DNA from 3 places in the Acidovorax sp. Q11 genome. Region 1 is predicted to be linked to each of the others. Evidence: predicted binding sites of a transcription regulator. Region 1 holds the regulator's gene; each other region holds the start of a gene.
What was found. The regulator LexA, encoded in region 1, represses DNA repair genes until DNA is damaged. The targets are predictions, from matches to a motif close to ACTGTATNNNNATACAGT.
Positions count from the first base shown of each region.

Region 2: ACYZGB_RS06045 (DNA topoisomerase IV subunit B) is a predicted target of LexA. The motif match lies at 2,335-2,352, and genes of this name have one in related genera.
Region 3: imuA (translesion DNA synthesis-associated protein ImuA) is a predicted target of LexA. The motif match lies at 2,201-2,218, and genes of this name have one in related genera.

Region 1 is NZ_JBUDZG010000003.1:147,799-152,358, forward strand. It holds gene adk (adenylate kinase) at 1-85, shown strand, start outside; gene ACYZGB_RS04375 (DUF6152 family protein) at 269-739, opposite strand; gene ACYZGB_RS04380 (hypothetical protein) at 775-1,194, opposite strand; gene ACYZGB_RS04385 (asparaginase) at 1,219-2,178, opposite strand; gene lexA (transcriptional repressor LexA) at 2,262-2,948, shown strand; gene ACYZGB_RS04395 (hypothetical protein) at 3,195-3,650, shown strand; gene ACYZGB_RS04400 (D-2-hydroxyacid dehydrogenase family protein) at 3,915-4,560, shown strand, end outside.
Region 2 is NZ_JBUDZG010000005.1:21,756-26,315, reverse strand. It holds gene dapA (4-hydroxy-tetrahydrodipicolinate synthase) at 1-201, opposite strand, end outside; gene ACYZGB_RS06060 (class I SAM-dependent methyltransferase) at 232-786, opposite strand; gene ACYZGB_RS06055 (hypothetical protein) at 869-1,024, opposite strand; gene ACYZGB_RS06050 (MFS transporter) at 1,039-2,256, opposite strand; gene ACYZGB_RS06045 (DNA topoisomerase IV subunit B) at 2,386-4,368, shown strand; gene ACYZGB_RS06040 (lytic transglycosylase domain-containing protein) at 4,472-4,560, shown strand, end outside.
Region 3 is NZ_JBUDZG010000002.1:141,090-145,649, forward strand. It holds gene ACYZGB_RS03080 (hypothetical protein) at 1-184, opposite strand, end outside; gene ACYZGB_RS03085 (HD-GYP domain-containing protein) at 683-1,993, shown strand; gene imuA (translesion DNA synthesis-associated protein ImuA) at 2,249-3,121, shown strand; gene ACYZGB_RS03095 (Y-family DNA polymerase) at 3,084-4,560, shown strand, end outside.

The sequences.
Region 1 (4,560 bases):
AGTGGCCCCCAAGTACCGGGCCATCAGCGGCACAGGCAGCGTGGACGAGATCACGGCACGCGCGCTGCAAGCCCTGGCGAGCTGAGACGAGAAAACAAAGCGGTCGCTGGTGCGGCCCCGGCCATACGGCCACGCTGATCGCTACGAACCGGCGACGTCCTGCACAGGGGCGTCGCTTTTTTATGGCGCCAACATGCTCGTGCGCCAACGCTGCCCGGCATCAGTTCCGCCGCAGCAGTACCTCATCACCCCGACATTGACCCACACATCATGCGGGGCTGGACCGCAGGCCGTAGGCTTTGCCATCGACATACAGGTACTCCGCGCGCAGCACCGGGTCGCCCTTCTCCTCATGCAAGGTGAACCCCACCACCGAGACCTGGGCGCCCGGCAGGATCTCCTGCACCTGCCACGCCTGCATGCGTGTGAGGGGCGCCAGCTCGACCTCCCAGAGCCGGTCCTTGCGGGTGGGCAACACGGCCTTGGCCAGCAGCGCTCGGCCGTCCACTGGCGCCGTCTGTGCGGGTACCTGCCGCTGGGCCAGGTCGGCAGGCAGCTTCAAGCCAGCGGCAAGCTCCAGCGACAGTTCTGCATGGGGGTTCTGCCAGCGCGCCTTGCGCACGGTGCCTTCCAGATAAATGGGGCGGTCCGGGTCAAAGCTGCTCCAGCCATGGTGCGCCTGCCCCCCCAGGGGCCAGGCGGTGGCGGCGACAAGCAAGTGGCGTCGTTGCAGGCTCATACAGACTCCCGAAGAAAAGAGGAACCGGACAGGTTTTACAGATAGGCGATCCAGCGGCCACACACCACCACGGCCAGCCAGACCACCGTGGAAGCCAGCATCTGTGCGCGGGCCAGGGCGTCCAGCCGCAGGAGTGAACCGCGCCCATGAAACCATGCGGCATTGCACCCGGCAAGCATTAACAACAGCATCTTCAAGGTGAATGCCCGGTTGCTGAGCAGCTCGGCTGGCTGGGTGGCAAACATCAGCAGGCCCGAGGCGGCGGCCAGTGCGAAACCACACAGCGCCAGCGACAGGCTCAGCCGGGCCAGGTCCTTCACCGGCAGCGCCGCACCCCGGCCAAACACCCGCAACTCCAGCAACACCAGGTTGCCCAGCAGCAGCGCGATGCCCACGATGTGCACCACCTCCAGCGCCGGATAGGCCCAGGCATGCGTCTTGAGTGCTGCGAACATATATAAATAAAGCAGCCAGCCTCGTCAGTGCGCCTGCAGCAGGTCGAGCACCAAGGCCACCCGCGCCTTCACTGGCGACAGCCCCAGGGAATCCGGCAACACATCGTCGGGCTTGGGCAGCACCTGCCCTTCGGTGCACCGGGTGGCCCGCACCACGCGCACACCGGCCTGCTGTGCCCGCAGCAAGGCGGCCTCCAGCGCATGGTGAATGGTCCCGTTTCCCGTGCAGGCCACCACCAGACCCCGCACACCGGCATGCACCAGCGCATCCACGGTCTGGGCCCGTGCCCCTGCGTGGCTCAGCACCACCTCCACCCAGGGCCATTCGTGGGCTTCAATTCCTGTTTTGATAGCAGAAAAGGCGCGCCCAACAGGCGCAAGGGGCCAATTTTGCACAAGGCGCACCCGTCCTTCCTCCACCCACCCCAAGGGGCCGGCATCGCCCGAATTGAAGGCATGCACCCGGTACGGGTGGACCTTCTGCACGCTGCGGGCGGCATGCACTTCTCCGGCCGCCACAGCGACCACCCCGGTGGCGCCAGGGGCCAGCACCACGGCCACAGCGTCCAGCAGGTTCTGCGGACCGTCGGGCGTCAGCGCCGTCGCGGGGCGCATGGCACAGGTCAGCACCACAGGCTTGGTGGCGTCCAGCACTTCGCGCAGAAACCAGGCGGTTTCTTCCAGCGTGTCGGTGCCGTGGGTAATGACCAGGCCCCGCACATCCGGGTCCGCCAGGTGGTGCGCGCAGCGCTGGGCCAGCGCCCGCCACACACCGTCATCCATGTCCTTGCTGTCCACCTGGGCCACCTGCTCGGCCACCAGCATGCCGCCCGCCAGCGCCTGCAGGCCCGGCACGGCGGCCAGCAGTTGCTCTACCCCCACCTGGGCTGCGGTGTAGCCAATGTTGTCCCCCGCCTGCGCCGAGGTGCCCGCGATGGTGCCCCCGGTGCCCAAAACCACAATTTTTTGCCCACTCACTTGCATACTCCGAAAAACTGGTGAAAAATACAGTTACTGGATTAAAAAACAGTTGTTCGCCACTGTAACCGCCGCCACCGGAAACCACCATGCTCGACAACCCCAAACTCACCGCCCGCCAGCAGCAGATTCTGGATCTCATCCAGACCGCCATTGCACGCACTGGCGCGCCCCCGACCCGCGCAGAAATCGCGGCCGAGCTGGGGTTCAAATCAGCCAACGCCGCCGAAGAGCACCTGCAGGCTCTGGCCCGCAAAGGGGTGATCGAGCTGGTCAGCGGCACATCGCGTGGCATTCGCCTGCGTGGCGACACGGTCCGCTCCATCAATGCGGCCCGTAGCCTCCAGCTTGGCAGCCAGTTCAGCCTGCCAATTCCAGGCTTGTCGCAGCTGGTGCTGCCCCTGGTGGGGCGCGTGGCAGCGGGGTCGCCCATTCTCGCGCAGGAACATGTGGACCAGACCTACAGCGTGGAAAACAGCCTCTTCCAGCACAAACCCGATTACCTGCTCAAAGTGCGCGGCATGTCCATGCGCGACGCCGGCATCATGGACGGCGACCTGCTCGCAGTGCAGTCCACCCGCGAAGCCCGCAACGGGCAGATCATCGTGGCGCGGCTGGGTGACGATGTCACCGTCAAGCGCCTGCGCCGCACCGCCACCGCCATCGAGCTCTTGCCCGAAAACCCCGACTACCCGGTGATCGTGGTCCAGCCCGGTGAACCCTTCGAAATCGAAGGCCTGGCTGTGGGGCTCATCCGCAACACCATGCTGATGTAGACCACTCCGTTTGGGCCGCACTGCGGGTGGCGGGCGTTTGGTGGGCTGGGCACAGCACACCAGCCCTGCAGTGCAGACCCCATGCCATGCCACCAGCCGTACCAGCGCGGCGACGTTGTTTGTCTTGTGATGCCAGTCTCTTGCACCACAGGCAGCAGCACGTCCGCCATGGCCCGGCAAACAGCATGGCATGAAATCACTTTGCAATCCTGCCTGTGTTCAACCCCCGACCTTCGGAGTTTTCACATGGGACTTGCCTTGTTCACCCTTACCGCCTTGCAAAATCCGCTGCGCGGCCTGAAGCGCCTGCTGGTACACCCTGCGCGCGCAGATACCGCAGCAGACGACAACGCCGCAGTAGTGGGCCACCCGCGCCCGCCTACCCCGCAGCAGGGCCCACGGCCACTGCGTGGCAACTGGCCGTTCACGGTCAAGCCTCCGCTGCGCCCCTCCGAGGCACCCACACGGCAGCCCGCGTCAGCGGGCAGGTCTTTTTTGCCCATGGCCAACCCCATGGGCAGCCACCGCCACGCATTTTTATCAGCGCTGCCAGCAGATTCGCATGCCCGCAGCCTGCGATCGCCCAAGGTCCTGCGGCGGGTGTCCGACTCTGGCACGGGCCGCCTGGTGATTGCGGGCAGCATGGCCGATGTGTGCGCCGAGCTGGATCGCATGGTGGCCTCCGAAGCCATGCGGGCCTGAGGCCTGTCGGAAGACCTTTTCAAAGACCGCACTGCAGTCCCACGGTGATGGAGGTGCATGCCTTGGAGTTGAAGCGCAAGCTTGCGAGCCCTCTGAGAGCAAAGACACCAGCGCTTCAAATCCATCGGCCCGATTTCACGCCACCCCTTCGGTGGAATGCCGGGCCAGGCATCACCAACACTCCGTCACCAAAAGCCGGGGATTTTGGTGCGCCAAGCGGCCACCTGGCGCGGTACGCAATCTCTGCCAAGGCACAATGTCGGGATGAACATAGTGATCCTCGACGATTACCAGGATGCAGTGCGCAAACTGCATTGCGCCTCCCGGCTCGACGCGTACACCGCCAAGGTTTACACCAACACCGTCAAGGGGCTCGGCCAGCTCTCCGTGCGACTCAAAGATGCCGACATCATCGTGCTGGTGCGGGAACGCACCCAGATCACACGTCAACTCGTCGAGAAGCTACCCCGCCTCAAGCTGATTGCACAAACAGGCAAGGTCGGCAGCCACATTGACGTGGCCGCCTGCACCGAACGCGGGATTGCCGTTGCCGAAGGCGTGGGCTCTCCGGTGGCCCCCGCCGAGCTGACCTGGGCGCTGGTCATGGCTTCCATGCGCAGGCTGCCCCAGTACATCTCCAACCTCAAGCATGGTGCCTGGCAACAGTCCGGCTTGAAGACCGCGTCCATGCCCGCCAATTTTGGGCTGGGCAACGTGTTGCGTGGCAAAACCCTCGGCATCTGGGGCTATGGACGCATCGGGCAGCTGGTGGCCGGCTATGGCCGGGCGTTTGGAATGAATGTGCGCGTCTGGGGCCGCGAGGGCTCGCGTGCGCAGGCGTTGACCGATGGCTACCAGGCGGCAACAACGCGCGAGGAGTTCTTCTCCCAGTGCGACGTCATCTCGCTGC
Region 2 (4,560 bases), on a different contig from region 1:
GCGGATGATCTCGCAGTGCTCTTCGACATTGACCGTGGGCGATTCGCCCGTGGTGCCCACCACGCCGATGCAGTCGGTGCCTTCGGCGATATGCCAGTCGATCAGTTTGCGCAGGGCGGGGTAGTCCACGCTGCCGTCCGCGTGCATGGGGGTGACGAGGGCGACGATGCTGCCGGTAAGAGGCACGGAGGAAGAGGTCATGTCCGCAGTGAAAAACGGTAAAAGGGCATTCTAACTAGCCGCGATGGACAAAAGATGCCGGGAAGGCTCGCCAGGCTGCGGGAGTTCCCGCACGGCCGTGACGCGTTGCACAAAACGTGCGGGTTCGTCCAGGAACCCGTCTTCGTAGGCCACCACACGCAGCCTCTGGCAGGCGCCCAGCAGCTCGCCAGGCATGAGCAGGAACTCGGGCCGCGCGGGGCGCCCCACGGTTTCGTTCCCCTGGGCAAAGGTCTCGTAGATCAGCACGCCACCGGGGGCGACGGTGTCCAAGATAGTGGGCAGCAGCGGCCGCCACAGGTAGTTGGTGACCACCACGGCGCCAAACTGGCGTCCCGCCAGGGGCCAGGGGCCGCTCTCAATGTCAGCCAGCAGCAATTCACCCAGCCCGTCGCAGGCGGCCAGGGCCTCGGCGGACCGGTCCACGCCCACCACCGGGTGCCCCTGGCTGCGCAGCCAGCGCAGGTGGCGGCCCGCGCCACAGGCCACATCCAGCACCGCGCTGCCGGAGGGAATCAAGTGGGCCCAGCGGCGGACCCATGCGGAGGGGGCTTCAGTGCCATGCATGATGCTATTGAATATATAGCTATAAAGGCTTGCTCAGAGCGCGCAGAAGCCCAAAAAACCTTGAATCTGCCAGCCGTAGCCGTCAGAAACACGCCCACATCTGGTCGGCGAGCATCACCATGAACTCGGGCGCGGTGTACAGGCCAAACACCGCCAGACACAGCAGCACCGCCACGGCCGCGCTCAGCCAGCGCAGGGCGCGCGGCCTGGGTTTTGGGGGCGGTGGCGGGGTGTGCATGGCGGGCGGGAGGGTCAGGCAGGCTGCGGGGTAGAGCGCTGGATGGGGCTTTCCTTGACGGGCAGGTTCACCAGCCCGGCAAACACGCCCAGGCCGATGGCGATGTACCAGACGATATCGTAGTTGCCCGTGGCGTCATACAGATAACCGCCCAGCCACACGCCCAGGAAGCTGCCGATCTGGTGGCTGAAGAACACAAAGCCGCCCAGCATCGACAGGTGCTGCACGCCAAAAATCTGCGCAATGGTCGCGTTGGTGGGTGGGATGGTGGACAGCCACAGCGTGCCCATCACGGCCGAGAACACATACACCGACAGCGGCGACAGCGGCACGATCAGGAACACGGTGATGGCCGCTGCGCGCGCAAAGTAGATGAAGGCCAGGATGAAGCGTTTGGGCATGCGCTGGCCCAAGGTGCCGGCGATGTAGGTGCCAAACACGTTGAACAGCCCGATCAGCGCCAGCGCATAGCTGGCCACCTGGGGCGACAGCCCATGGTCTTTCAGGTAGCTGGGCATGTGCACGCCGATGAACACCACCTGGAAGCCGCACACAAAGTAACCCGCCATCAACAGGTTGAAGCTGGGGTAGCGGAAGGCCTCGCCCAGCGCCTGCACGATGGTCTGCTCGCGTTTCACGGGGGCCGCTCCCTTGAAGCCCGGCTCGCGCAGGCCAAAGGCCAGGGGCACGATGAGCAACACGGCCATCGACAGCACCAGCAGCGCCTGCTGCCAGCCCAGGCCCGCAATGAGCCAGCCTTCGACCGGCACCATCAGGAACTGCCCGAACGAGCCCGCCGCCGCCGCCACACCCATGGCCCAGGAGCGCTTTTCGGGCGCAATCTGCCGCCCCAGCACGCCATAGATCACGGCGTAGGTGGTACCCGCCTGCGCGGCACCAATCAGCACGCCCGCCGTCAGCGCAAACAGCGTGGGCGTAGGTGACAGCGCCATGCCCGCCAGGCCCAGGCCGTACAGCACCGCGCCGCCCATGAGCACGCGGAACGCGCCAAACCGGTCGGCCACCATGCCCGCAAAAATGCCGATCAGGCCCCAGGACAGGTTCTGGATGGCGATGGCCAGCGCAAACGACTGGCGCGTCCAGCCCATCTCTTGCGTGATGGGCAGCAGCCACAGGCCAAAACCGTGGCGAATGCCCATGGACAGGGTCACGATGGCTGCACCGCAGGCCAGCACCTGGAACATGGACAGTTTGGGAGGATTCATATGCATACGAAGGAATGTAGCCAGATTGCGTGAAACGCGCTGATACACCCGTGACCAATACAGTGCCCTGCAGGGTGGGTAATGACTGGTTTTTTATCCAGCTACGCCGCGCCTGCCGCACTACAATCCGCCGCTATGTCTGCCAAACCGTCTTCTGCATCCGCCAGCGAATATTCCGAAGGCTCGATCCGCGTGCTCAAGGGCCTCGAGCCCGTCAAGCAACGCCCGGGCATGTACACCCGCACCGACAACCCCCTGCACATCATCCAGGAAGTGCTGGACAACGCCGCCGACGAGGCGCTGGCCGGCCACGGCAAGAAGATCCGCGTCACGCTGCATGCCGATGGCTCGGTCAGTGTCGAAGACGATGGCCGGGGCATCCCCTATGGCATGCACCCCGAGGAAAACGCCCCGGTGATCGAGCTGGTGTTCACCCGCCTGCACGCGGGCGGCAAGTTCGACAAGGGCAAGGGCGGCGCCTACAGCTTCTCGGGCGGCCTGCACGGCGTGGGCGTGAGTGTGACCAACGCCCTGGCGACGCGGTTGGAAGCGACGAGCTACCGCGAAGGCAAGGTGGCGCGCCTGGTGTTCTCGGCCGGTGATGTGATCGAGCCCCTGGTGGCCCGGCCGCTGGAGGCGGGCGAGCGCAAGCAGGGCACGTCGGTGCGCGTATGGCCTGATGCCAAGTATTTCGAGTCGAGCGCGTTGCCCATGGGCGAGCTCACCCACCTGTTGCGCAGCAAGGCCGTGCTGATGCCCGGCGTGACGGTGCAGCTCGTCAACGAGAAGACGCGCGACACGCAAACCTGGCAATACAAAGGCGGCCTGCGCGACTACCTGATGCAGACGCTCAACGGCGACCCGGTGATCCCGCTGTTTGAAGGCGAGGGTTTTGCCGACCGCAACAACGAGAGTTTTGCGGAGGGCGAGGGTGCATCGTGGTGTGTGGCCTTCACCGAAGACGGCCAGCCCGTGCGCGAGAGCTACGTCAATTTGATTCCCACCAGCGCGGGCGGCACGCACGAAAGCGGCCTGCGCGACGGCCTGTTCAATGCGGTCAAGAGCTTTATCGAACTGCACAGCCTGTTGCCCAAGGGTGTGAAGCTGCTGCCCGAGGACGTGTTTGCGCGCGCCAGCTATGTGCTCTCAGCCAAGGTGCTGGACCCGCAGTTCCAGGGCCAGATCAAGGAGCGCCTGAACTCGCGCGATGCGGTGCGGCTGGTCAGCGGCTTCGTGCGCCCCGCGCTGGAGCTGTGGCTCAACCAGCACGTTGAATACGGCAAGAAGCTTGCCGAGCTGGCCATCAAGGCTGCCCAAACCCGCCAGAAGGCCGGGCAGAAGGTGGAAAAACGCAAGGGCTCCGGCGTGGCCGTGTTGCCCGGCAAGCTCACCGATTGCGAAAGCAAGGATATCGCCCACAACGAAGTCTTTCTGGTCGAGGGCGACTCGGCCGGTGGCAGCGCCAAGATGGGCCGCGACAAGGAAAACCAGGCCATCTTGCCGCTGCGCGGCAAGGTGCTCAACACCTGGGAGGTCGAGCGCGACCGCCTGTTTGCCAACAACGAAATCCACGACATTTCGGTGGCCATCGGCGTGGACCCGCATGGCCCCAACGACACGCCGGACCTGAGCGGCCTGCGCTACGGCAAGGTTTGCATCCTGTCAGATGCCGACGTGGACGGCTCGCACATCCAGGTGCTGCTGCTCACGCTGTTCTTCCGCCACTTTCCCAAGCTCATCGAAACCGGTCACATCTACGTGGCGCGCCCGCCGCTGTTCCGCGTGGATGTACCCGCGCGCGGCAAAAAGCCCGCCGCCAAGATGTATGCGCTGGACGATGGCGAGCTGACGGCCATCCTCGACAAGTGCGCCAAGGACGGCGTGCCGAAAGAGAAGTGCCAGATCAGCCGCTTCAAGGGCCTGGGCGAGATGAACGCCGAGCAGCTGTGGGAAACCACGCTCAACCCCGACACCCGCCGCCTGCTGCCCGTGCAGCTGGGCGACATGGACTTTGCCGCCACCGAAGGCCTCATCACCAAGCTCATGGGCAAGGGCGAAGCCGCCGCGCGCCGCGAGCTGATGGAGCTGCATGGCGATGCGGTCGAGATCGACATCTAGGAAGGTGTGAACGAACCGGCGCCCCCCGCTGGGTCTCAATGGCCAAAATATGAATAAAAACAGTGCTTTCCGCGCATCTGTATTGGGTTTGTTGCTATGTTTTATGCGGCAATTCGCCCATGCGGACCTGTGGGCGCATGTGGATGAGCGCGGCGTGACGCACTTTGCCGCCGAGCAGGTCGATGCGCGCTA
Region 3 (4,560 bases), on a different contig from region 1:
AACCAGCGGGTTCGATGCTGCGGGTCTGGGCCACGGTGGCGGCTTCGGCGGCCACTTCGGCGCGGGTGCGATTGGTTTCGAACTTCGTGGCGAACTGCGAAGCATCGGCTTCGTCAGCGTGGGCGCCAAAAGAGGCGAAAGCAGCGACAGCGGCAATGGAGAGGAAACGTGCGGTGTTGTTCATGATGAAAATCCTTGAAGTTAAAAAAGCGGCTCAAAAAACCGGAGCAAAGAGCCAAAAACTGAAAGCTGCTTCAAACCGGGTTCGGTGAGTCGCCTTGCGGGTTCGGCTCATCGATGGGGTGAACTGTACGCGGGTAAAGGTCACAGAAAAACCACCGGGTCGCGAACTAACTGTTCCAGCATTGGAAACAATCGGCGTGGAACTTTTCAGGGTTTACCCAAGACTGACTGTCCATGGAGCGCAAAAAGCGGGCTTTAGCCATCCACATTCCATGAAAACCCTGATGCGGATTTGGAACGGTGCAACCGGCGGTTTTCGTGGCGAAAAGCGCCGTGGCAGCCGGTGATCGCGCTCCCCCAGGCGGTGCAAGGGGGCCTTTGGCAGGCCACGGTCGGCACTTGATGTGCATCAAGACCATGCGGTGTCGAAGAGCGTTTTGTGTCAGTGCCCCGCAAGAGAACGTCATATAGTCCGAGGTAACGATTTGTTGTTCCTCGCATGACAGACCCCCTCGATTCGGCGGACATTGATACCGCTGACAGCCCCCATTACCTGCGCGCGTTGACCGACATGGCCGACCGCCGCACGGTGGTGGCGGACGCCGCCATTTACACCGACAACGGCATCAAACTGGTGGAGAAGGGCGCCCGCATCGACAGCCGCCTGTACGACCGCCTGGTGCAGCACAAGCTGCGCGAACCCATCGATCGCCACCTGTCCATCGAAAACCCCGTGGACGTGCCCGCCTTGCTGGCAGCGGGGCAGGCGCTCATTGAGCAGGAGGCCTTGCCCAACATGCTGGCCGAGGCGCTGGGCCCCTCGGCGGCCTGCCTGCTGGCGCCGCTGCGCTCCTTGGTCCTGCCAGCGCCCATGGCCTGCAAGCTCACGGTCATGCGCGACCAGCGCCCCGAATTGTTCGAACACAGCTTGCAGATGATGACCGTGGCCGTGTTCTTGGGCATCAAGAGTGGGCTGGCGGAGCGTGACTGCGGCACCCTGGCTGCTGCGGCCTTGTTGCACGACCTGGGCGTGCTGCACATGGACCCCGCCTGGAGCGACCCCGACCACAAGGTGGTGGGGGTGCAGCGCAAGCACCTGGTGGCGCACCCCATCACGGCCATGCTGATGATCCGCGACACCAAGGTGTACGCCCGTGCCGCCGAGGTGGCGGTGCTGGAGCACCACGAGCGCATGGACGGCAGCGGCTACCCGCGTGGCCTGGCCGGTGCCGACATCACGCCCATGGGGTGCATCCTGTTGCTGGCCGAGGTGGTGACTGCGTTCTACGAAAAATACGAGGACATGCCCGCGCAGCGGCTGTCGCTGGTGCTGCGGCTCAACCACCGCAAATTCCCTTCCGCGCTCGTGGCCCACATCCTGCCGTTGCTGCAGGAAGAGGTGGCACGCGAATCGGCCCTGATGCCGCTGGGCAATGATGCTCCCCGCCAGATTGACCTGCTGGCCGAGGCCTTTACCTACTGGGATCAGCTCAAGGCGGCCCTGCCCCCCGGTGCTGCCAAGGCCCCGGCAGACAGCGCCTTTGCATTCACCGATTCCCGCTTGTTGGCACTGCAGAAAGCCTTGATCGAGGCGGGCTCTCACCCCCAGCACCAGGGCGAATTGCTGGCGCAGTTGCAGGGCGATGCCATCGGCATGGCCGAAGTGGCCCTGGTGGGGCGGGAGGCGCTGTGGCAGCTGCAGAGCATCCTGAACGCCAGCCACCGCCGCTGGCCCCAGCTGTCGGACCGCGCCACGCCCATGGATGCGGCTGTGGCGGACTGGTGCGACTGGGCGCTGCAGCGGCTCTGACACGCCTCAAGGCGCGTGCAGAGGGCACGCTGGTGGCTCGCCTGCTGCGAAAGGTAAATCGCTGTTCCACCGCCATGCCGTAGGCATGGCTTGGCCTGAGCATGGCGAGGGGCCACAGGCCTTTTCGGCCTTGCCTGCAAGCGCTAGCAGCCCCATGCCCCCTCAGACCCTGGCGCCATCCCTTTCCGGCTCGCCATGCTTCAAAATACTGGTTATATTTACAGCATTCTTGTTCTTTGAAGCCCCGTCCCCGCCATGCCCGCGCCCAGCCTGTCCTTGCGGATTGCGCCCGATCTGCCCTCTGCCGTGCCCGGTGTCTGGCATGCCGATGCCCTGGGGGCGGGCCCGCAGGCGGCCCAGCCCACGGGGTACGCGCCGCTGGATGCCCAATTGCCGGGCGGGGGCTGGCCGCTGGGTGCGCTGTGCGAGGTGCTGCAGCCCTTGGCGGGCCTGCATGAGTGGCTGTTGGTATTGCCTGCGCTGGCACAGGCCACGGCCCGCCGCGCAGGGGCCGTGGTGGCGGTGGCACCCCCTTGCGAGCCCTTTGGCCCGGCACTGAAGGCGCAGGGGCTGCTGCCCGAGCGGCTGTGTGTGGTGCGGGCCGACAGCGCCCGTGCGGCATTCTGGGCGGCCGAACAGGCGCTGCGGTGCAGCGATGTGCTGGCCGTCATGGCCTGGCTGCCGCAGGCCCCCGCTGCAGCCTTGCGCAGATTGCAGCTGGCGGCGGCGCAGCTACAGCAACTGCTGTGGGTATTTCGCCCGATCAGCGCCGCGCCACAGGCATCGCCAGCCCTGCTGCGGCTTCAGGTGCAGGGGCGGTGGCTGTCTGCCGATACATCCGCGCCTGCCGCGCCCGGTATGCAGGTGCAGATCCTCAAGCGCCGGGGGCCGCCCCTGGTGCAGGCGCTCGATCTGCCGGGCTGCCACCCCCGGCTGGCGCAGGCACTGGCGGCGCAGGCCGAGCGCCGCCACGCCGCGCAGGTGGTGGCCCGCGCCATGGTGGCGCGTTACAACGCAGCGGCCTCGGGGGGCCAGGCGGCGCAGCCCATGCGTCCGGAGCCCGCAGTGGCGGCGCTGCAGGGGAGGGGGCATGCACTGGATCGCATTGCCGCTGCCATGGCGGGATGAGCCCGCAGCCAGCCCGGCCAATACCGGGGCGGCGGCTGCGGCTGGCACGATGGCTGCGCCCGCCGCAGGCTGGTGGGCCCTGCGCTTTACCCCGCGCGTGGCGCTGGTGGATGGCGACACCGTGCTGCTGGAGGTCTCGACCACCGAGCGCCTTTGGGGCGGGCGCGATGCCTTGCGGGTCTTGGTGTTGCAGGCCTGGGCCGAAGCCTCCGGGGGGCTGGCAGACACCAAGGCAGCCGGGGCGGAGGATGTGCCGTCGCCACAACCGATACCACCGCAGCAATCACCCGCCATGCAGGCCCACTGGGGTTGTGGGCCCACGGCCCTGGTAGCGCAGGCCTGGCTGCGCATGGCGCTGGCCGGGCATCCACCACGAGGGCAAGAAGGACGGCCAGGGCAAGACAGGGCAGCGGTGCACACCCTGCCTTTGCACACCCTGACCGCCTTGCGCCCGCATGTGGCCAGCCTGGAGCGCATGGGCTGCCGCACCTGGGGCGCATTGTGGGCACTGCCGCGTGCCGGGCTGGCCCGGCGCCTGGGGGCTGGGGTGTTGCGGGTGCTGGACCAGGCCCTGGGCGAAGCCCCCGAAGCCCATGCCTGGCTGGAGCTGCCCGAGCAGTTTGCGCTGGCCACCGAATTGCCTGCACTGGCCACCTCGGCCGACGCCCTGCTGTGGAGCGCCCACCGTTGCCTCACGGCCTTGCAGGGCTGGCTGCAGGCGCGCCAGCAGGGCGCACTGGCGCTGGAGCTGGCCTGGCGCCACGACCTGCGGCGCATCGACGGGGTGGTGATCGCCCCCACGCAGGCCCTGCTGGTGCGCACCGCCCAGGCCACGCAGGACATGGCGCACCTGCGGCGCCTGCTGTCTGAAAACCTGGCGCGCACCACCCTGGCCGCACCGGCCAACCAGATCACGCTGCGCCTGCTGGAGTCGGCACCGCTGCCGCACCGCAGTGCCAGCCTGCTGCCGCCCGGCGATCATGGTGGCGGTTGCCCTGGCGGTGCCGACAACCCTGCGTCCCCAGGCGAAGCCTTGCACCAGCTGCTGGAGCGCCTGTCGGCCCGCCTGGGGCCCGAACAGGTGCAGGCCCCCGTGCTGATGGCCGACCACCGCCCCGAGCTTATGCAGCAGTGGCGCCCCGCAGCCGAGGTGCTGGGCCGCCCATCCACCCGGCGCTCTGCCGCCACCAGCGCAGGCGGCGGGGCCGAGGCCGCGCTGGATGCCAGCCCGGACGCCTTGCTGCTGCCCCCCTGGCTGCTGAACCCGCCCCAGCGGCTGGCCGTGCAGGGCAACCGCCCCTGCCACCATGGCCTGCTGCGCCTGCTGGCCGGGCCCCACCGCTTCGAGGCGGGCTGGTGGTCTGCGGGCGATGGCGGGGCAGACGACCCCACACCCCCCGGCACTGGCCTGGCCTTGCGCGACTACTTTGTGGCGCACA